Regions from separate parts of the Peribacillus sp. NPDC058075 genome, predicted to be linked through region 1. Evidence: a T-box and tRNA genes for the amino acid it is inferred to sense, from the RefSeq annotation. Region 1 holds a T-box; the other holds one or more tRNA genes.
What was found. A T-box is a leader RNA that pairs with one kind of tRNA and senses whether it is charged. The one in region 1 lies ahead of pheS (phenylalanine--tRNA ligase subunit alpha), so its partner is inferred to be a tRNA-Phe.
Positions count from the first base shown of each region.

Region 2: it has a tRNA-Phe gene. The T-box ahead of pheS (phenylalanine--tRNA ligase subunit alpha) is inferred to sense a tRNA for this amino acid. The anticodon was not compared.

Region 1 is NZ_JBHVSL010000001.1:641,037-652,995, forward strand. Features, by position in the region: gene ACFVS1_RS03255 (YflT domain-containing protein) at 1-492, shown strand, start outside; gene ACFVS1_RS03260 (general stress protein) at 880-1,263, shown strand; gene sspI (small acid-soluble spore protein SspI) at 1,280-1,489, opposite strand; gene ACFVS1_RS03270 (TrmH family RNA methyltransferase) at 1,612-2,370, shown strand; T-box leader at 2,415-2,656, shown strand; gene pheS (phenylalanine--tRNA ligase subunit alpha) at 2,715-3,755, shown strand; gene pheT (phenylalanine--tRNA ligase subunit beta) at 3,785-6,199, shown strand; gene ACFVS1_RS03285 (hypothetical protein) at 6,165-6,479, opposite strand; gene ACFVS1_RS03290 (hypothetical protein) at 6,675-7,013, opposite strand; gene rnhC (ribonuclease HIII) at 7,198-8,157, opposite strand; gene zapA (cell division protein ZapA) at 8,331-8,591, shown strand; gene ACFVS1_RS03305 (CvpA family protein) at 8,596-9,141, shown strand; gene polX (DNA polymerase/3'-5' exonuclease PolX) at 9,342-11,060, shown strand; gene ACFVS1_RS03315 (endonuclease MutS2) at 11,096-11,959, shown strand, end outside.
Region 2 is NZ_JBHVSL010000005.1:160,149-168,642, reverse strand. Features, by position in the region: tRNA gene ACFVS1_RS24320 (tRNA-Pro) at 3-79, shown strand; tRNA gene ACFVS1_RS24315 (tRNA-Ala) at 97-172, shown strand; tRNA gene ACFVS1_RS24310 (tRNA-Met) at 201-277, shown strand; tRNA gene ACFVS1_RS24305 (tRNA-Ile) at 288-364, shown strand; tRNA gene ACFVS1_RS24300 (tRNA-Ser) at 386-478, shown strand; tRNA gene ACFVS1_RS24295 (tRNA-Met) at 581-654, shown strand; tRNA gene ACFVS1_RS24290 (tRNA-Asp) at 661-736, shown strand; tRNA gene ACFVS1_RS24285 (tRNA-Phe) at 759-834, shown strand; tRNA gene ACFVS1_RS24280 (tRNA-His) at 852-927, shown strand; tRNA gene ACFVS1_RS24275 (tRNA-Gly) at 932-1,005, shown strand; tRNA gene ACFVS1_RS24270 (tRNA-Ile) at 1,011-1,087, shown strand; tRNA gene ACFVS1_RS24265 (tRNA-Asn) at 1,100-1,174, shown strand; tRNA gene ACFVS1_RS24260 (tRNA-Ser) at 1,176-1,266, shown strand; tRNA gene ACFVS1_RS24255 (tRNA-Glu) at 1,270-1,341, shown strand; gene ACFVS1_RS24250 (TraR/DksA C4-type zinc finger protein) at 1,383-2,132, opposite strand; gene ACFVS1_RS24245 (1,4-dihydroxy-2-naphthoate polyprenyltransferase) at 2,279-3,199, opposite strand; gene ACFVS1_RS24240 (isochorismate synthase) at 3,499-4,908, shown strand; gene menD (2-succinyl-5-enolpyruvyl-6-hydroxy-3-cyclohexene-1-carboxylic-acid synthase) at 4,901-6,652, shown strand; gene menH (2-succinyl-6-hydroxy-2,4-cyclohexadiene-1-carboxylate synthase) at 6,649-7,470, shown strand; gene menB (1,4-dihydroxy-2-naphthoyl-CoA synthase) at 7,478-8,290, shown strand; gene ACFVS1_RS24220 (o-succinylbenzoate--CoA ligase) at 8,377-8,494, shown strand, end outside.

The DNA of each region.
Region 1 (11,959 bases):
ATTCTTTTAGATGAATCGGAAACCGTATCAGCACGGGATAACATAACTTCCAATCGCATGGAGGAAACGGACGAGCCTGCAGAGAATCCGCTTAAAACAGGTGTGGTGAACAATCCGGACCCGAACCTTTTTCCTGAAACAACAGCGAATGCCTATCAAACAGGGGAAGTGGAAGCACAGCCAGGCAGAAGCGAAGAACTCCATGGGAATTCTGCGAACATCTTTGGAAATGAAGAGCTGGATACAAAGCGAGCTCAACAAAGGGAAATCTGGGGGAACTCCACAGAAAAATTCAAGAAGAAAAAACCAGGGAATTATGAAGGAACACTAGCAAGCGACCCACATGCAGACCCGTTTTCTGCTGATACTGATAAAGCCCTTGATGCTCAAGGGTCACTGGATCGGACCGTGAGCCCGAATGCCAGCGGGCAGCAAGAGGAGGACTTGCAAGAAGGATACATCAAAAATCGAATTAATACCGACAAACTGTAATACGCAAAAAGAACAGCCTTCACAAGGCTGTTCTTCAGTTTGTGGTAAAGAGGGTTCGCAAAATATTTCTTTCATCAAATTATGTTCTCGAATCACCTGACCCAAAGCAACATCTTATACTCCTGTGATTTGATTTCAATCTAGTTGATTGGAGCAGGTGTGCGAGACTCTTGCGAGGAAGGCACGTCTAAGGGAGACCCCACAGGCGCAAACCGAGGAAGCACGCTGGACCCCCGCCAAAAGCAAGTGTCTGGCTTTAGGCAAAGGGTTTCCCCGTGCATTAGATAGGAATCTCCGCTATACTATTTGCTTGTTTATTGTTAAAGCAGCAAGGTATAATGACTAAGGAATTTTATTTTTAGTAGAGTAACAAGGAGAGGGAGAAACATGGAAAAAAACGTATATGGTGTTTTTGACTCTAATCCGGAACTACTTGCTGCAATTCAAGACTTAAAAGCTAAAGGCGTATCTGGCACCCAAATGACAGTGGCAGCTGATATAAAAAATGATGTGCAGCTTGGAAATGAACATACGGATATACTGATCATTGCCAATCAGGATAAGGAGGACACTCTTTTCTTGAAAATTTTCCACTACTTCACAGATGAAGGATCTGGAGATTTACGCAGCTTTTTCACGAAATACGGCTACTCTTATGATGAGACAAAAGCGATGCTTGAAGAAGTGAGCGCAAAAAAATTCATCTTGCTGCTAGATGAAGAAGTCTCCATTGAAGAACTGAAGTCTTGCGAAGCGAAATCAAAAAAATAACAGCCACTGAAGGCTGTTATTTTTTTAATCCTGATTCAAGAGCAGTGATCATTTCCTGTTTTTCCTGCTCGGATGAATTTTGCCAGATGACCTCGAATAATACTCCCAATCCAGGCAGCATTTTTTCCTCGCCATTTTGTATGGCATCGACAATCGTGTCTTCCAGCTGCTCTTGCGAATTTCCAGATACATTTTGGATGATCGCATTACGTAAGTTTAAATTCATAATTATTCCTCCCCTAACACATAATGACTGACATTAATAGCATTTCACAAACTCGCATGCAATATGTATGTGAATTGCGTTATAATAGGAAAATCAGTGTGAAGTTAAAGGAGCGTTTACCCTTGAAATATATCGAATCCGTAAAAAACCCGCAAGTTAAGCAATGGAAAAAACTTTTGACGAAAAAAGAACGAGATAAAACAGGTAAATATTTAGTCGAGGGTTTTCACCTAGTTGAAGAAGCCTTAAAAGAAGAAATCGTCTTGGAAGTGATCATCAATGAAGAAACTGAAATGCCTGCCCATTTTAAGGTGGAAGGCACAGAACTCATTTATGTGAAAAATGATATTATGAAGGCGATTTGTGATACCGAAGCCCCGCAGGGAATTGCTGCGGTTTGTGAACAGAAATCAACGAGCATGGCGTCCATCAATCCGGATAAACTATTGCTGATCGATGCCGTCCAAGATCCGGGGAATATTGGAACGATGATCAGGACAGCGGATGCAGCTGGAATCGATGCGGTCATACTTGGCGAAGGGTGTGCTGACCTGTATAATCCAAAAGTGGTCCGTTCGACGCAAGGGAGCCTCTTTCATATGCCGGTCATTAAAGGGAACCTTTCTGAAATCATCGATGAGCTGAAGCAAAGCGGCACACCGGTATATGGCACGGCATTAGAAGGTGCATCGCCATTTGAAGAAGTGGAAAAGTCTTCCCGATTTGCCCTGCTGGTCGGTAATGAAGGCCAAGGTGTATCGAAGGAATTACTGGTGAAAACGACTAAAAACCTTTATATTCCCATCTACGGAAAAAGCGAATCATTGAATGTGGGGATCGCTGCCGGGATTTTAATGTACCATTTACGAAAATCGATTTGAAACGGCCGAAGAATTATAATATAATAAAACAGAATTTTATAATGATAACAACGATGACAAAGAGTAGTAGGTTAAGTTAACCATATCCAGGGAGAAAATGCCTTGACTGAAAGCATTTTTATGGCACTGCTTAAGTGAATTCACCTTTCGAGTTGGCATTGGGAAGACAGGGTGTCTGAAAAATGTTCCGGTGAAGAGCCGTTATTTTTAATGAAGTGAGTGCAGAAGTTTTTTTGTTTATGCACTAATAAGGGTGGTACCGCGATACATAAACCTCGTCCCTTTAGGGATCGGGGTTTTTTTGTGTTCATTTTTACAAAAGGAAAATAAAGGAGGAAGACATGATGCAGGAACGTTTACTAGAACTGCAGGAAGAAGCGTTGCAAAAAGTTGCCGCCGCTTCCGAATTGAAAGAACTGAATGAAGTCCGTGTTGCTTATTTAGGGAAAAAAGGGCCAATCACCGAGGTATTGCGCGGCATGGGTAAATTATCTGCCGAAGAACGCCCGAAAATCGGGGCACTAGCCAATGATGTACGGGAAGCGATCGCAACAAAGATCGAGGAGAAACAAAAAGCACTTGAAACGGCGGCAGTCAATGCAAAGCTAGCAACTGAAACGATTGACGTCACACTTCCTGGACGTCCGGTTAACAAGGGGAATCTACACCCTTTAACACGTGTTGTCGAAGAAATCGAAGACTTATTCATCGGTATGGGTTATACCGTTGCGGAAGGTCCTGAAGTCGAAAGCGACTACTACAACTTCGAGGCACTTAACTTGCCAAAAAGCCATCCGGCACGTGATATGCAGGATTCGTTCTACATAACGGATGAAATCCTGATGCGTACGCACACTTCACCTGTTCAAGCCAGAACGATGGAAAGACATAAAGGTCAAGGTCCTGTTAAAATCATTTGCCCAGGAAAAGTTTATCGCCGTGATAACGATGATGCGACACACTCCCATCAATTCCAGCAAATTGAGGGCTTGGTCATCGATGAGAACATCAGCATGAGCGACCTGAAAGGAACACTGGACGTATTTGCGAAAAAAGTATTCGGGCAAGACCGTGAAATCCGTCTTCGTCCTAGTTTCTTCCCATTTACGGAGCCTTCCGTCGAAGTGGATATTTCTTGTAAAATCTGCGGCGGTAAAGGCTGCAGCGTTTGTAAACAAACAGGCTGGATCGAAGTGCTTGGCGGCGGGATCGTTCATCCGAACGTCCTAGAAATGGCTGGCTTCGATTCCAAGAAATATTCAGGATTCGCATTTGGAATCGGCGTGGAACGGATTGCCATGTTAAAGTACGGCGTGGATGATATCCGTCATTTCTATACGAATGATGTTCGATTCTTAAAACAATTCAACCATCACGAAGCATAAATTTTTTATTTTGAAAAGGAGGACCTACCATGTTTGTGTCATATAAATGGTTACAAGATTATGTTGACCTTTCAGGCATCAATGCGACGGAGCTAGCTGACAAAATCACGAAAAGCGGCATTGAGGTTGAAGGGGTGGAAAAGAAAAGTGAAGGGCTAAAAGGGGTCGTCATCGGGCATGTCATTGAACGTGAACAGCATCCAAATGCGGATAAATTGAATAAATGCCAAGTTGATATCGGGGCCGAAAATCCCGTTCAAATCATCTGTGGAGCACCGAATGTCGATAAAGGCCAAAAAGTCGCAGTCGCTACTGTTGGCGCAGTCCTTCCAGGTAATTTCAAAATCAAGAAAGCGAAACTTCGCGGAGAGGAATCGCACGGGATGATTTGCTCGCTTCAGGAATTGGGCTTCGAATCCAAGCTCGTTTCCAAGGATTATGCTACAGGCATCTTCGTCTTCCCTAATGATGTGGAAGTAGGGAAAGATGCATTGGAGGAACTTGGTTTAAGTGATGAAGTGCTGGAACTTGGGCTGACTCCAAACCGTTCCGACGCATTGAGCATGCTTGGTGTTGCATACGAAGTGGGAGCCATTCTAGGCCGGGAAGTGAAATGGCCGGTTGTCGAGAAAGAAGAGGCAGCTGAAAAAGCAACGGATTATATCAGTGTCAAAGTTGAAGCGAAAGAAGATAACCCGATATACCTGGCTAAAATCATCAAGGATGTCAAAATCGGACCCTCACCGCTTTGGATGCAGACTAGGTTGATGTCTGCAGGTATCCGACCTCATAATAATGTGGTGGATATCACGAACTACATTTTACTTGAATACGGCCAACCGCTCCATGCCTTTGATTATGACCGCTTTGGTTCAAAGGAAATTGTCATCCGCAGAGCGAAGGATGCTGAAAAAATCGTAACATTGGATGAAGCGGAACGCACTTTGACACCTGACCATTTAGTGATCACAAATGGCAGCGAGCCAGTAGCGATAGCAGGTGTGATGGGCGGAGCAGATTCCGAAGTGAAAAATGATACGACGAACATCATTATTGAAAGTGCATATTTTGCAGGTACTGTAGTTCGTAAAGCTTCAAAGGACCATGGATTACGCAGTGAAGCTAGTGCCCGCTTTGAAAAAGGTGTCGATCCGGCCCGTGTACGTGAAGCTGGAGAACGTGCTGCACAATTGATTGCACAATATGCAGGCGGAACAGTCTTACAAGGAGCAGCAGAAGTTGATGAATTGACTATGGAACCTGCGGTCATTAGCATCACTCTTGAAAAAATCAACACACTTCTTGGAACAAGCATGACCGTATCCGTTGTGGAATCGATTTTCAAACGTCTGCAATTTGGCGTTGAACTTGACAATGAAACATTCACAATCACAGTCCCGACGCGCCGTGGTGATATTACGATTGAAGCTGATTTAGTCGAAGAGGCTGCACGTTTATTTGGATATGATAACATTCCCGCTACACTGCCGATTGGTGCTGCTACTCCAGGCCAATTGACAGACTATCAAATTAAACGGCGGAAGGCACGCCGTACACTTGAAGGCGCAGGCCTTTATCAAGCGGTGACCTATTCACTGACAAGCCAGGAAAAAGCGTCCCAATTTGCACTGGGAGCAAGAGAATCCATACGATTAGCAATGCCAATGAGTGAAGAACGGAGCCAGCTGCGTTTAAGCATCGTGCCTCAATTGCTGGAAGTCGTGAAATATAACAATGCCCGCCAAATTGATTCACTGGCACTGTATGAAATCGGTTCTGTATTCTTTAAGCGTGACGAACAAGAACTGCCTGAAGAAAAAGAACATATTGCTGGAGCAATCACAGGCCTATGGGAGTCACATCTATGGCAAGGTGAAAAGAAACCAGTGGATTTCTTTGTAGCCAAAGGCGTGATCGAAGCATTATTCGACACACTTGGATTAGCTGATCAAATCAGTTATCGCCAAGCGGAAATCAACGACATGCATCCAGGACGGACAGCGGAAGTACTATTGAATGATGAAATGATTGGCTTTATCGGCCAAGTGCACCCAACTGTCCAAAAAGACTTGGATATTAAAGAAACATACATTTTCGAACTTTCCTTAAAAGCATTGGCTGAAGCCGAAGTCGCGCCGATTGCGTACCAAACCATTCCGCGCTATCCATCAACCACACGCGATATCGCGCTCGTTGTGGATCAAGCTACGAAAGCCGGTAACATTCAGGATATTATTGAAGAAGCCGGTGGTAAACTGCTGAAAGAAGTAAGCATCTTCGACCTATACGAAGGTGAAAGAATGGAGGAAGGCAAGAAATCCATTGCCTACTCACTGAAATACTTCGACCCGGAACGTACACTGACGGACGAGGACATTACAAAAGCACATGATAAAGTGCTTGAAGCCGTTAAAGAAAAAGCCGGCGCAGAGCTAAGAGGATAAAACAAAAAAACAGCTCCCTGAAACAGGAGAGCTGTCTTTTTTGGATTTTACGAGTAAAAGGCGTAAACTCACGAGTAAATCGTGTGAATTCACGAGTAAATGGTGCGAACCCACGAGTAAATGGCGTGAATTCACGAGTAAAAGGCTCAAACCCACGAGTAAATCGTGTGAATTCACGAGTAAATGGTGCGAACCCACGAGTAAAAGGCTCAAACCCACGAGTAAATCGTAAATTTACGAGTAAATCGTGTGAATTCACGAGTAAATGGTGCGAACCCACGGGTAAATCGTAAATTCACGAGTAAAAGGCGAGAATTCACGAGTAAATGATGCGAACTCACGAGTAAAAGGCGCAAACTCACGAGTAAAACGCAAATTCACGAGTAAAATGATGCGAACTCACGAGTAAAACGCAAATTCACGAGTAAAAGGAGCGAACTCACGAGTAAATAGCGCAAACTCACGAGTAAAAGGCTCAAACCCACGAGTAAATCGTAAATTTACGAGTAAATCGTGTGAATTCACGAGTAAATGGTGCGAACTCACGAGTAAAACGCAAATTCACGAGTAAAAGGAGCGAACTCACGAGTAAATGGCGTAAACTCACGAGTAAAAGGTGCAAACTCACGAGTAAAATGGTGCGAACCCACGGGTAAATCGTAAATTCACGAGTAAATAGCGCAAATTCACGAGTAAAAGGCGAGAATTCACGAGTAAATGATGCGAACTCACGAGTAAAAGGCGCAAACTCACGAGTAAAACGCAAATTCACGAGTAAAAGGCGAGAATTCACGAGTAAATGATGCGAACCCACGGGTAAATCGTAAATTCACGAGTAAAAGGAGCGAACTCACGAGTAAATGGCGTAAACTCACGAGTAAAACGCAAATTCACGAGTAAAACGCAAATTCACGAGTAAATGATGCGAACCCATGAGTAAATAGCGCAAACTCACGAGAAAAAGGCAGCTTTTCCAAAAGATCAGCCGCTTTCTTCTATTATTTATGATATTTCTGTTGATATAGACGCTTTGCTTTTTCTGTATTGGCGAAGTGGGTTTTCGTGAATTCGTTTAATGAATCGATTCCTTTTTCATGAATCAATCTTGCGGCCGCTTCATCGACTGCAAATCCTGCTCCTTTAGGGATTTTGAATCCGGCTTTTTCACTCAGCAAGTCAAAGCGTTTCACGAAAGCATATCGGGCCAGGATGGATGCGGCTGCTACTCCAAGGTGTATGCCTTCCGCTTTTGTGCATAGATAGGTGGCTTTAGCTTGAAATAGTTCTTGCCCTTTTAGGTAGTTGAAAAATACCTCTGGTTGAGCGAATTGATCAATAAGGACCGCTTCCGCTTGCTCCGGGTGGATTTTTTGCATGAGATTCTTGATTGCTTGGTTATGGAGGAGTGCCTTCATTTTTCCTTGTGACATTCCCTTTGCCTGAAGCGTATTATATTTCGGGTTGTCGCATGTGAGCAGGCTGAATGGCACTACATCCTTAATCTGTTTGGCAATTTCGATGATCTGTGGATCTTTGAGATTTTTGGAATCCTGGACACCAAGCTCCTTTAATAGGGCTAGTTGCTCCTTTTTTGCATATACGGCTACGACGGTGATCGGGCCGAAATAGTCTCCTGTTCCGACCTCATCGGATCCAATCACAGACATGGTCCCGATATTTGCAGGCGGCGAATATCGATGGACATTGACTGATGCAGAGGATGCCGTTTTTTTCTTTGGAGCAGCAGCAGTGGTGCCATTTTGCCATTTTACCGCTTCTAGTTCGGCATTTTTACCCTGAAAAAGCACCTTTCCAGATTTATAGGCGGTCACCGTACATAGCGGCGGTTTGGCGGAAAAGACGCTCCCGGGCGGCAGCTTGGCGGCCAAGGATGAAGAATAGTGGGACTTCATCGCCTTTATTTGTTCAGGGCTGATAAGTAAAACAACATGGGACATAATGGGTAAGCTCCTAACTTCATTTTGTTTATTAGGTAATCTTCTTCTTAAAATTCGTTTTTGTTTGACAAATTATTGAAATTTTTATGCGATAAATGACGATGTACTCTCTTTCATGACGAAAAACTTCGTGATATGATAGAATTAGGATTGTTTAGATTGGGGGCATCATTTTGTCAGACGATAAACGAAATAAAACAACAGTTGATATATACGGACAACCATATACAATCGTCGGCACAGAAAGCGCAAGTCATATGCGCCTGGTCGCTTCGATGGTTGACGAAAAAATGAGAGAGATCAGGATGAAAAATCCATACTTGGATACAAGTAAGCTAGCGGTGCTAACGGCCGTGAATACCATCCACGAATATATTAAATTAAAAGATGAACTAGACCAGCTTCAACTGGAATTAAAGAGAGAGAAGGACTGAGTACATGCTTGATTTAGCAATTCTGGCCATTCTTTTAATCGGTTTATTAATCGGTTTAAAGCGTGGCTTCATTTTACAAATGGTTCATATGACAGGGTTCATAGTAGCCTTCATCGTCGCCTATGTATTTTACGGAGATCTTGCTCCCAATCTGAAATTGTGGATTCCGTTTCCAACGATGGGTGATTCCTCGACCCTTAATATGTTTTTCGATACAGTCGGGCTTGATACGGCGTATTACAATGCAATTGCCTTTGCAATCATTTTCTTTGCTGCCAAGATACTTTGGCAGATGATAGGATCCATGCTCAACTTCATTACCCATCTTCCGATATTAAAGCAGCTGAATCGCTGGGGTGGAGGGATATTGGGTTTTCTCGAAGTCTATCTTATCATGTTTATTATATTATATATAGCTGCCATGCTGCCAATGGATTCCATCCAGAAACCATTAACGGGCTCATTTCTGGCAGAATCGATCGTGAAACATACGCCGTTCCTTTCCGAGCAAGTGAAGGAACTTTGGTTTCATGATCTAAAACAATCTTAATGTCAGTATAAGTGGGCCTGCCTCCCTTTCTCAAAGTCCTGGATTCCTATACTTTGAACGGGGGAGGCCCCTTTTTATGTAGCAGCATGTAACTTCCCCCGAAAGTTCAAAATCGGACTGCTTGTACTTTACCTCCAAGAAAGGTATCTTTAAGAAAGTGAACATGAGGCACCCTACTAATTTTTTCGGCGGTGAATTAAATGACAATTAATAAAAAAGATATCATTAAATTATTAGAAAAAATTGCAATATATATGGAGTTAAAAGGAGAGAACCCGTTCAAGGTTTCAGCTTTCCGAAAGGCAGCAGGCGCCTTGGAAACGGATGACCGGAGCCTGTCGGAGATCGAAGATTTTACCGCTTTAAATGGAATCGGGAAAGGAACGGCATCCGTCATCGAAGAGTATATAAATGAGGGGAAATCGACTGTACTTGAAGAGCTTCAGGAGCAGGTGCCAAAAGGATTGATTCCGCTACTTCAGCTTCAAGGTTTGGGCGGGAAGAAAATTGCCAAGCTTCATAAAGAGCTGCATGTCGGTGATGTGAATGATCTTAAAATCGCCTGTGAAGAAGGAAGGGTCGCGGCGCTTGCCGGTTTCGGCAAAAAAACGGAAGAGAAGATCCTGTCTGCAATTGCCGAGGCGGGTTCAAGGCCCGATCGACTTCCCCTTGCCTTCATGAGGCCGATTGCGGCTGATATTGAAACGGCCCTTGCTAACATGGAATACATCATCCGTTCTTCCAGGGCCGGCAGCATCCGGCGCATGAGGGAAACGATCAAGGACCTCGATTTCATCATTTCGACAGATCATCCCGAAGAGGTTAAGAATCAACTGCTTGCAATAAAAGGGATAAAGCAGGTGATTGCGGCCGGTGATACAAAAGTATCGGTCGTGCTTGATTATGAATATGATATTTCTGTTGATTTCCGAATCGTGAAGGATAAGGAATTCATCACGACACTCCATCATTTTACAGGTTCGAAGGATCACAATGTGCGGATGCGCCAGCTTGCTAAGGAACGCGGCGAGAAAATCAGCGAATATGGAGTGGAAGTGACTGAAACCGGTGATGTATTGACGTTTGAAACGGAAGAACAATTTTATAATCACTTTGGCCTTCCTTTCATTCCGCCAGAAATACGTGAAGACGGAACGGAAGTGGAGCATTATGATGCTAATGAACCTCTCATATCTTTAGAGGCCATTAAAGGTGATCTGCATATGCATACCACATGGAGTGATGGGGCTCATACGATTGAAGAAATGATTGAAGCATGCCGTGCAAAAGGGTATCGATATATGGCCATCACCGATCATTCGCAATATCTGAAAGTGGCGAACGGCTTGACAGCGGAACGTTTACGAGAACAAAAACGGATCATCCATGAACTTAATGAAAAATACGATGACTTTACCGTTCTTTCAGGGATTGAAATGGATATACTTCCTGATGGGACACTTGATTATGACGATGAGCTGCTTGCTGAGATGGATTTAGTGATCGCATCGATTCACTCAAGCTTTTCACAGCCTCGGGAAACGATCATGGGGCGTTTAAAAACGGCTCTGAATAATCCGCATGTAGATATCATCGCCCATCCAACGGGAAGGATCATTGGCAGACGCGCCGGATATGATGTGGATATAGAGATGCTGATCGAACTGGCCCGTGAAACGAATACTGCCTTGGAATTGAATGCGAATCCGAACCGATTGGATTTGGCACCTCCCCATCTGCGCAAGGCGCAGGAAGCGGGCGTTCCTATTGTAATCAATACGGATGCCCACAGCATCGACATGCTTGAACATATGCCTGTTGGGGTCTCGTCAGCCAAAAAGGGCTGGATTAAAGATTCAACGGTTCTTAATGCAAGGGATACGGATGGATTATTGGCGTTTTTAAAGAGAAATGATTAACTATTTGCCCATAAATAAGGAGGAGCTTTAACTCCATGCATAATAAAGCTTTAAAGACATTGGAATTTCATAAAATAAAAGAACAATTAATCTCGCACGCATCCTCATCCATAGGAAAAGAAAAGGCAGAGCAATTAATGCCTTCCACGGATTTTGAAGAAGTGTCGAGATGGCAGGAAGAAACAGATGAGTCAGCCAAAATCGTCCGGTTGAAAGGTAACTTGCCATTGGGCGGAATTTTCGATATCCGTCCACATGCAAAAAGGGCACAGATTGGCGGAATGCTCTCACCGATGGAACTGATGGAACTTGCTAGTACGATTCGTGCCGGCAGGATCCTCAGCCGTTTCTTTGAAGAACTCGCAGAGCAGGAAATTGATGTTCCGCTATTAGCCGAATATATCGATTCCCTTCATCCGTTGATTGATTTGCAACAGGAAATTACGTTTGCAGTAAGCGAACATGGCGAAGTGATGGATTCTGCCAGCGACAAGCTTCGTACCCTAAGAAACCAAATTCGGACGAACGAAAGCCGTGTCAGGGAAAAACTAGAAAGCATGATCCGTTCTTCCAATGCAGCAACCATGTTATCCGATGCCATCATCACCATCCGGAATGACCGCTTTGTCATCCCGGTAAAACAGGAATACCGCAGTGTATATGGCGGGATCATTCATGATCAATCATCATCAGGGCAGACATTGTTCATTGAACCGCAAGCAATCGTTCAGCTGAATAATGTCCTGCAGGAAACCCGAATGAAAGAAACGCAGGAAATAGAACGGATATTGGTTGAACTATCGGAAAAAGTCGGTGCGTTCACCCCTGAATTGCTTCATAATGTCAAAGTGCTTGCACAAATCGATTTCCTTGTTGCCAAAGCAAAGTATGCAAAAGCG
Region 2 (8,494 bases), on a different contig from region 1:
TGCGGGAAGTAGCTCAGCTTGGTAGAGCACTTGGTTTGGGACCAAGGGGTCGCAGGTTCGAATCCTGTCTTCCCGACCACGTGATTTTTAATGAATGGGGCCTTAGCTCAGCTGGGAGAGCGCCTGCCTTGCACGCAGGAGGTCAGCGGTTCGATCCCGCTAGGCTCCACCATTTTTCAATCAGATACTTATATTATATTGGCGGTGTAGCTCAGCTGGCTAGAGCGTACGGTTCATACCCGTGAGGTCGGGGGTTCGATCCCCTCCGCCGCTACCAATAAATATAAGGACCTTTAGCTCAGCTGGTTAGAGCAGACGGCTCATAACCGTCCGGTCGTAGGTTCGAGTCCTACAAGGTCCACCATATTCATTTCTTTAATGCCGTGGAGGTATACCCAAGTTCGGCTGAAGGGATCGGTCTTGAAAACCGACAGGGGAGTCAAATCCCGCGGGGGTTCGAATCCCTCTACCTCCTCCATTTTTTTAAAAAGCAACAAGTTGTTTTTAAACAACCTTACATAGAGGAAGCCAAAAAACGATATACACGAAAACTTGATGCAAATCGTTTCATTATTACCGTCGCGGGGTGGAGCAGTCCGGTAGCTCGTCGGGCTCATAACCCGAAGGTCGCAGGTTCAAATCCTGTCCCCGCAATTATTAGGTCCCGTGGTGTAGCGGTTAACATGCCTGCCTGTCACGCAGGAGATCGCGGGTTCGATTCCCGTCGGGACCGCCATTTTTTAAATTAATACAAATGTGGCTCAGTAGCTCAGTCGGTAGAGCAAAGGACTGAAAATCCTTGTGTCGGCGGTTCGATTCCGTCCTGAGCCACCATATCTTACAAAATTACGGCGATTGTGGCGAAGTGGTTAACGCACCTGATTGTGGTTCAGGCATTCGTGGGTTCGATTCCCATCAGTCGCCCCATTTCGCGGGTGTAGTTTAGTGGTAAAACCTCAGCCTTCCAAGCTGATGATGAGGGTTCGATTCCCTTCACCCGCTCCAAATATGGGCCTATAGCTCAGCTGGTTAGAGCGCACGCCTGATAAGCGTGAGGTCGATGGTTCGAGTCCATTTAGGCCCACCATATTCATATTGTTCCGCAGTAGCTCAGTGGTAGAGCATTCGGCTGTTAACCGAACGGTCGTAGGTTCGAGTCCTACCTGCGGAGCCATGGGGAAGTACTCAAGAGGCTGAAGAGGCGCCCCTGCTAAGGGTGTAGGTCGCGCGAGCGGCGCGAGGGTTCAAATCCCTCCTTCTCCGCCATTTGGCCCGTTGGTCAAGCGGTTAAGACACCGCCCTTTCACGGCGGTAACACGGGTTCGAATCCCGTACGGGTCATAACAAAAAAGGAAGCATACATTCATGTATGCTTCCTTTTTTCATTTCTTTTCATTGATATAACTATCTTTTTGTTTATAAGGAATGTCTCCAAGCTGGGAATCGATATTTTCTTCTTCTAATGTATTTTCATATTCCTTTTGTTTTTTGTTCGGTATATCCACCCTATTTTTTCCTTCGATATCATTTGCTGCAAATCCTTCATAGTCTTCTGGAAATCCATCCGTTTCATCTTCGGTTTTATAAAGATCATTATAATTGTCATGATCGCCGGTGTAATCAGATGGCGTCTCGGATGTACCGAATTTGGCGACTTCACCAAAGCTATCCTCTTTATCCACTATTTCATTTCCATGACGATTTTCAAAATGATCACCCTTGGATGGAATCAGTATTTCCTCCTCCACTGGCCGGTCTTGTGAAAGTGATCGTTCCGGGGCATGCTCGACACAGTAGAGAGTGCTTGGAATCGCTTCAAGCCTCTCGATGGGGATTTCCCTATTGCAGGTTATACAATGGCCATACGAACCTTCTTCCATTGCTTTTAATGCTTCGTCGATTTTCTCCATTTCTGATTGTGCATGCTCATCGAGTGCTTGATTCCGTTCCATCTCGAATAATTCGGTTCCTAGGTCAGCAGGATGATTATCATAAGATGATAATTCCCCTACTGATTCCGTCTGGCTTTTATCCAGAACGGATTGTTCATCATTTTGAATTCTACTACTTAACTCATTTTTTTCTTGAAGCAGTTCCTTTTTTAATTTCTGCGTTTGTTGTTTCGTTGCCATATCCTATTCACTCCTTCTATAGTCCAAATCTCATTTTATATTGGTAAGATGGTTGTATTATCTATTACCCGAATCGGAGTATAGGAAAACAATATGCAATGGAATACAGAAAAAAGGACTGAGCGGATGAGCTCAGTCCTCGGAGATTAGATAAAATAACTGATGAATAATCCAATGGCCATGAGTAAGCCAAAGAAGGTGTTCGTTTGGGCCGTGGCTTTCATTGCCGGGACCATTGTGATCGGCTGCGTTTTGCCTACGAAGCCTTTGATTGCGGCCATGGCCTTCGGTATGCTAAGGAAGGCAAGGAGAATCCACGCCGTTACGCTTCCGGTAAGAACTAGCCCAACAAGCCATAGATAACAGAAAGCGAACATGATTGCCATGAATGTCAGGGCGTTTTTCCTGCCCATCACTACTGGCATCGTTTTGCGGCCATGTGCCTTATCCCCATCGTGGTCACGAAGGTTATTGGATAAGTTGATCAACCCGACCAAAACCCCACTTGGAATGGCGATTAAGATGGCTGTTGAAGAAACATCACCGGTTTGAATGAAAAAGGCGATCAGGATTATCAAAAAGCCCATGAACAATCCAGAAAAAAGTTCCCCGAATGGTGTATATGAAATGGGCAGGGGACCGCCTGTATAAAGATAGCCGACAAGCATGCAAACCAGTCCGACTGCAGCAAGCCACCAAGATGATGCGGCACAAATATAGATTCCAATTATCAAGGCGATGGCATACATGCCAAGGGCCAAGCTCATGATTAGTTTGGGGGTCATCCCATGACGGACGATCCCGCCGCCGATGCCTACGGATTCCTCCGTATCCAAGCCTCTCTTGAAATCATAGTATTCATTGAATAAATTGGTTGCAGCTTGAATCAGGATACTGGCAATCATCATGGCAGCGAATAGTAACCAATTCACTCCATCTTCCAAAAGTGCAATCACAGTTCCAAGTAAGACTGGTACAAAAGCTGCGGTTAGTGTATGTGGACGAATTAACTCCCACCAAATCTTCCAGGTCCGTTTAAGGGGAAGTCCGTCGTATTCTGTTTGCATTATTTCTCTCCTCAAAATCATTATTGGTTCTCTCGAAATTATAACAAATATTGAAATGTTGCACAAAAGGTTATCCTAATAAATGCAGGAAAAGTGGGTAAGGGTGATAATAGGAATTCCTGGATGATCCATTTCCAAAATCAAGGATATTTCTCTACATTCGCTAAGAATCATATAATAAGGAAAAAAGCAGGAAAGAATCGTTCGGCAAAGGGGCGTTTTATTGACATGGGGTTCAAGTGAGGTGTATCTTTAAATAGGTTAAAAAGCTTTTAAAATGTACATTTGGGGGGATTTTTTTGGCTATCTCAGAGGAAACTGAACAGTTTCAGGGACTGGCTTCAGCTATACAAAAGGCGAAGGACTTGAATGATCAAGTTCTATTCAGTCATATTAAGAAGATTAAATGCAACAACCCCCTTTCATTTTATCAAGCTGGAAGAGAACGGTACGCGGGTGAACGCTTTTTCTGGGAGGACCCTGCAAAGGAGATAACCATCACCGGTTTAGGCAATGTTAAGAAACTCAAAGCGGCATCGAATGCCGAACGTTACAGAGAAGTCGAAAAGAGCTGGATCAAACTGCAGAATAATGCTGTCAAAACAGGAGTGACCGATGTAGAAGCGACAGGTCCTTTACTGTTTGGGGGCTTTTCTTTTGATTATGAAACTGACAGTACGCTCCTTTGGAATCAGTTCGGGGACAACCTTTTTTATATACCCGCTTTCATGCTGTCAATAGTGGGGAAACAAGCTTACTTAACGACAAACTTACTTTGTTCGCCTGATGATTCAGAAAAACTCTTCATAGATATGATAAATGAACGGGAAGCTTTCCTTTTCGAAAGCGTGGATGGCAATGGATTGGGTGCAAATTCCCTGGTTATGCAGAGGGAAGTCGAACCTGAGGAATGGAAACGGACGGTCGCAGAGGCTGTTCAGGAAATCAAGACGACAAATCTCGACAAAATCGTTTTGGCAAGGGAGCTTCGGCTTGGTTTTGAACATTCCATTGATTCAGGGAAAGTGCTTGAACAATTGCTTGCTGAGCAGCCATTGAGTTATATTTTCAGTTTGGAAGCTGGTGGTGACTGTTTTGTCGGTGCCACCCCTGAACGTTTAATTAAGAAACAGGGAAATGAAGTTTTTTCTACCTGTCTTGCTGGATCGATGGGACGAGGGAAAGATGAGCAGGAAGATGTTTGTCTTGGTGAAGAATTGCTTCATGACCAAAAGAATTTACAAGAGCATCAATATGTCGTGTCGATGATATCGAATGCCTTTGATTCAGTATGCGAAAAGGTGATGGTCCCGGCCGGACCGACACTTATGAAAAACCGCCATATCCAGCATTTGTACACTCCGGTCCGCGGTATATCAAAGGAAGGTGTCACGATTTTTGAATTTGTCGAGAGTCTCCACCCAACACCTGCTATGGGCGGACTTCCCAAAGAAAAGGCCGTTGTCCGAATCAGGGAAATGGAAGGTCTGGAACGTGGCTTTTATGCGGGTCCTTTAGGCTGGGTGGATACGTATGGAAACGGGGAATTCGCTGTCGGGATCCGTTCTGCACTAATACAGAACAATGAGGCATCGCTCTTTGCCGGATGCGGAGTAGTGGAAGATTCGACTCCCGAAAGTGAATACCGGGAAACGGGGATTAAATTCAATCCGATGTTAAGTGCTTTAGGAGGAAATCTTAATGAATGACCGAGATGCATTGACAGCTTATGCTGCTTCATTCGTCGATGAGCTGGCACAAAATGAGGTGAAGCATGTGGTGGTGAGCCCTGGTTCACGATCCACACCCCTGGCTTTGTTGCTGGTGGAACATCCTGATATCGAAATTCATATTAATGTGGATGAGCGTTCGGCTGCTTTTTTTGCCCTTGGTTTGGCTAAGGCCCTAAAAGAACCTATCGGACTTCTTTGTACGTCAGGTACAGCCGCCGCAAACTATTACCCAGCCGTCATTGAGGCTTTCTATTCAAGAGTGCCGCTTATTGTACTTACCGCTGACCGCCCGCATGAATTGCGTGATGTCGGAGCCCCGCAGGCGATCGATCAGATACACCTTTACGGGAGACATGTTAAATGGTTTGTCGAAATGGCACTTCCTGAAAGCACGGATGGGATGATGCGGTATGCCAGAACGGTCGGTGCAAGGGCAGTGGCAACAGCTGCAGCCGAGCCGGCAGGGCCTGTACATTTGAATTTCCCGCTTCGAGAACCATTGATACCGGATTTGGAGAAAGCAAAGGAATGCAGGCAAAATAAAATGACGCCTGCAGTGTTGATTGACAGTGGAGAACTGTCATTGTCATCATCACAAATAGAAGCTGTCGCAACTACATTGTCACAAGCTAAGCAAGGTATGATTGTATGTGGCGAATTACCTCATCCAGAGATGAAGGAAGCCATCGTCGCATTAGCGGAAAAACTTGCTTTTCCGGTACTGGCTGATCCTCTTTCACAGTTAAGGAGCGGAAGTCATGACAAGGCCGTCATCATTGATGCGTACGATACGTTTCTACGCGATGAAACGGCAAAAGCGGCTTTCAGGCCGGAAGTGATCTTGCGATTCGGAGCAATGCCTGTTTCTAAACCGTTATTGTTATTCATGAAAGAACAAAAACAGGCAATCACTTTGGTCGTCGATGGCGGAGCAGGCTGGCGCGAACCAGCGGGATTGGCAACGAATATGATTTACAGCGAAGAGAAAGATTTTTGTCTGCGAATCGCTGAAAGCATTACTTCCTCCCCTGATGATGAATGGCTTCGCTTATGGCAAACCGTCAACGGTGCGACGAAGGAGGCCTTAGCCTCCGTCAGAGATGAAGCGGAGTTAAGCGAAGGCAAGCTGTTCGCCCTGCTTGCCGATATGATGCCGTTGGAATCGACGTTGTTTGTCGGGAATAGTATGCCCATACGTGATTTGGATACTTTCTTTTTGAATAATGGAAAAGGAATCAAAACCATTGCAAATCGCGGGGCAAATGGCATCGATGGTGTCGTTTCCACTGCGCTTGGCGTAAGCACGGTATCAAAAAATACAGTGCTGGCAATTGGGGATTTAAGCTTTTACCATGATATGAATGGCTTGCTTGCTGCAAAGCTTCAAAAACAAAATATCACGATATTGCTGGTTAATAATGATGGCGGCGGCATTTTCTCCTTCTTGCCGCAGGCGAATGATAGGGAACATTTCGAAACGCTATTCGGCACGCCTCATGGGCTTGATTTTTCCCATACGGCCGAGCTTTATGGCGGTAAATACAACAAGGTTCAAAATTGGGATGAGTTAGAGAAGGTATTTACAGAGTCATTCGAAATCGAAGGACTCAAAATCATTGAAGTTCCGACAGAAAGAGAGTCGAATCTACAAAAACATCGAATTTTGTGGAGCTTTGTTTCCCAGGAAATAAAAATGGTGTTAGATAGGGAAATATCATGAATATTGTCAGTAATGATGTCAATTATGCTGTTGAAATAACGGGAAATGGAGATCCTCTAGTACTTTTACATGGATTTACGGGAAATCGGGATACATGGAAATTCCTCATTCCGCTACTGAGTGACAGGTATACGTTAATCATGGTCGATATCATCGGTCATGGTATGTCTGCGTCACCAGCCGATCATCGAAGGTATGAAATGGAGCGTGTCGCTGAGGATATCAAGTATATTCTGGATGTGTTACATTTCCCGAAAGCCCATATCCTTGGATACTCGATGGGCGGAAGGCTCGGATTGGGATTTGCCTGTTTGTTTCCTGAGTATGTTGACACATTGATATTGGAGAGCGCTTCACCGGGCCTTTTAACAGAAGGGGAACGTGAAGTGCGAAGGGAAAATGATCGGAAGCTTGCCGAAAGGATTCTTGAAAATGGCATGGAAGCGTTTGTGGATCAATGGGAAAACATCCCTTTGTTTGAAAGTCAAAAACGGTTGTCGGCCAAAACCAGGTCAGCCATTCGGGAGCAGCGGTTGGCAAATAGTCCTGCCGGCCTTTCCAATAGCCTTCTTGGTATGGGGACCGGCAGTCAGGCTTCATACTGGGAACAACTGCAAACCCTTGATTTCCCTGTGCTCCTTGTAACTGGTGAACTTGACCGGAAGTTTTGTCGAATTGCGGACTCGATGAAAAAAAAGCTGAAGCGGGTCGAATGGAAAATAATAAATGATGCGGGACATGCGATTCATGTGGAAGTTGGAGAAAAGTTTGGTAAAATAATAAGTGAGTTCTTAAAGCGAAATAAAAGGAGGAATTAAGGTGACGATTCAATGGGAAACAATACGTGAGTATGATGAAATTTTGTATGAAAAATATAACGGGATTGCGAAAGTGTCCATCAATCGACCACATGTACATAATGCATTCACGCCAAAAACGACTGCTGAAATGATTGATGCATTCGCAAGAGCGCGTGATGATTCCAGCATTGGTGTCATTATTTTAACAGGTGTAGGCGGCAAAGCATTCTGTTCAGGCGGAGACCAAAAAGTACGCGGAAATGGGGGATATGTGGGTGAAGATAACATTCCGCGTCTAAATGTTCTTGATTTACAACGTTTGATTCGCGTCATTCCAAAACCAGTCGTAGCCATGGTTGCAGGATATGCAATTGGTGGCGGTAATGTCTTGAACGTGGTATGTGACTTGACGATTGCTGCTGACAATGCGATTTTCGGACAAACTGGACCGAATGTAGGAAGCTTTGATGCTGGTTATGGTTCTGGTTACCTTGCACGTATCGTGGGTCATAAAAAGGCGCGTGAAATCTGGTACCTATGCCGTCAATACAATGCACAGGAAGCATTGGATATGGGATTGGTCAACACAGTCGTACCATTAGACCAATTAGAAGCGGAAACGGTTAAATGGTGTGAAGAAATGCTTGAGAAGAGCCCTACTGCACTCCGTTTCTTGAAAGCGGCAATGAACGCTGATACGGATGGCCTTGCAGGTCTTCAACAATTGGCTGGTGACGCTACACTTTTATACTATACAACAGAAGAAGCAAAAGAAGGCCGCGATGCATTCAAAGAAAAGCGCACTCCGGACTTTGGGCAATTCCCTCGTTTCCCTTAATGAAACGCGTGAATCGATGAGACTGACAGCTTGGCGGAAAATCGCCGGGCTGTTTTCTATATCAAAATGGAAGAGGGTAAGCAGCAATGGCAGAAGAAAAGTTGCCGAACTGGCTGAAAAATCGGGCGCATCTTTCACCGGGGCGCCCGGCAATCGAGTTTGAAGGTCATACGTATAGCTTTCTTGAACTGCATACATTATCGG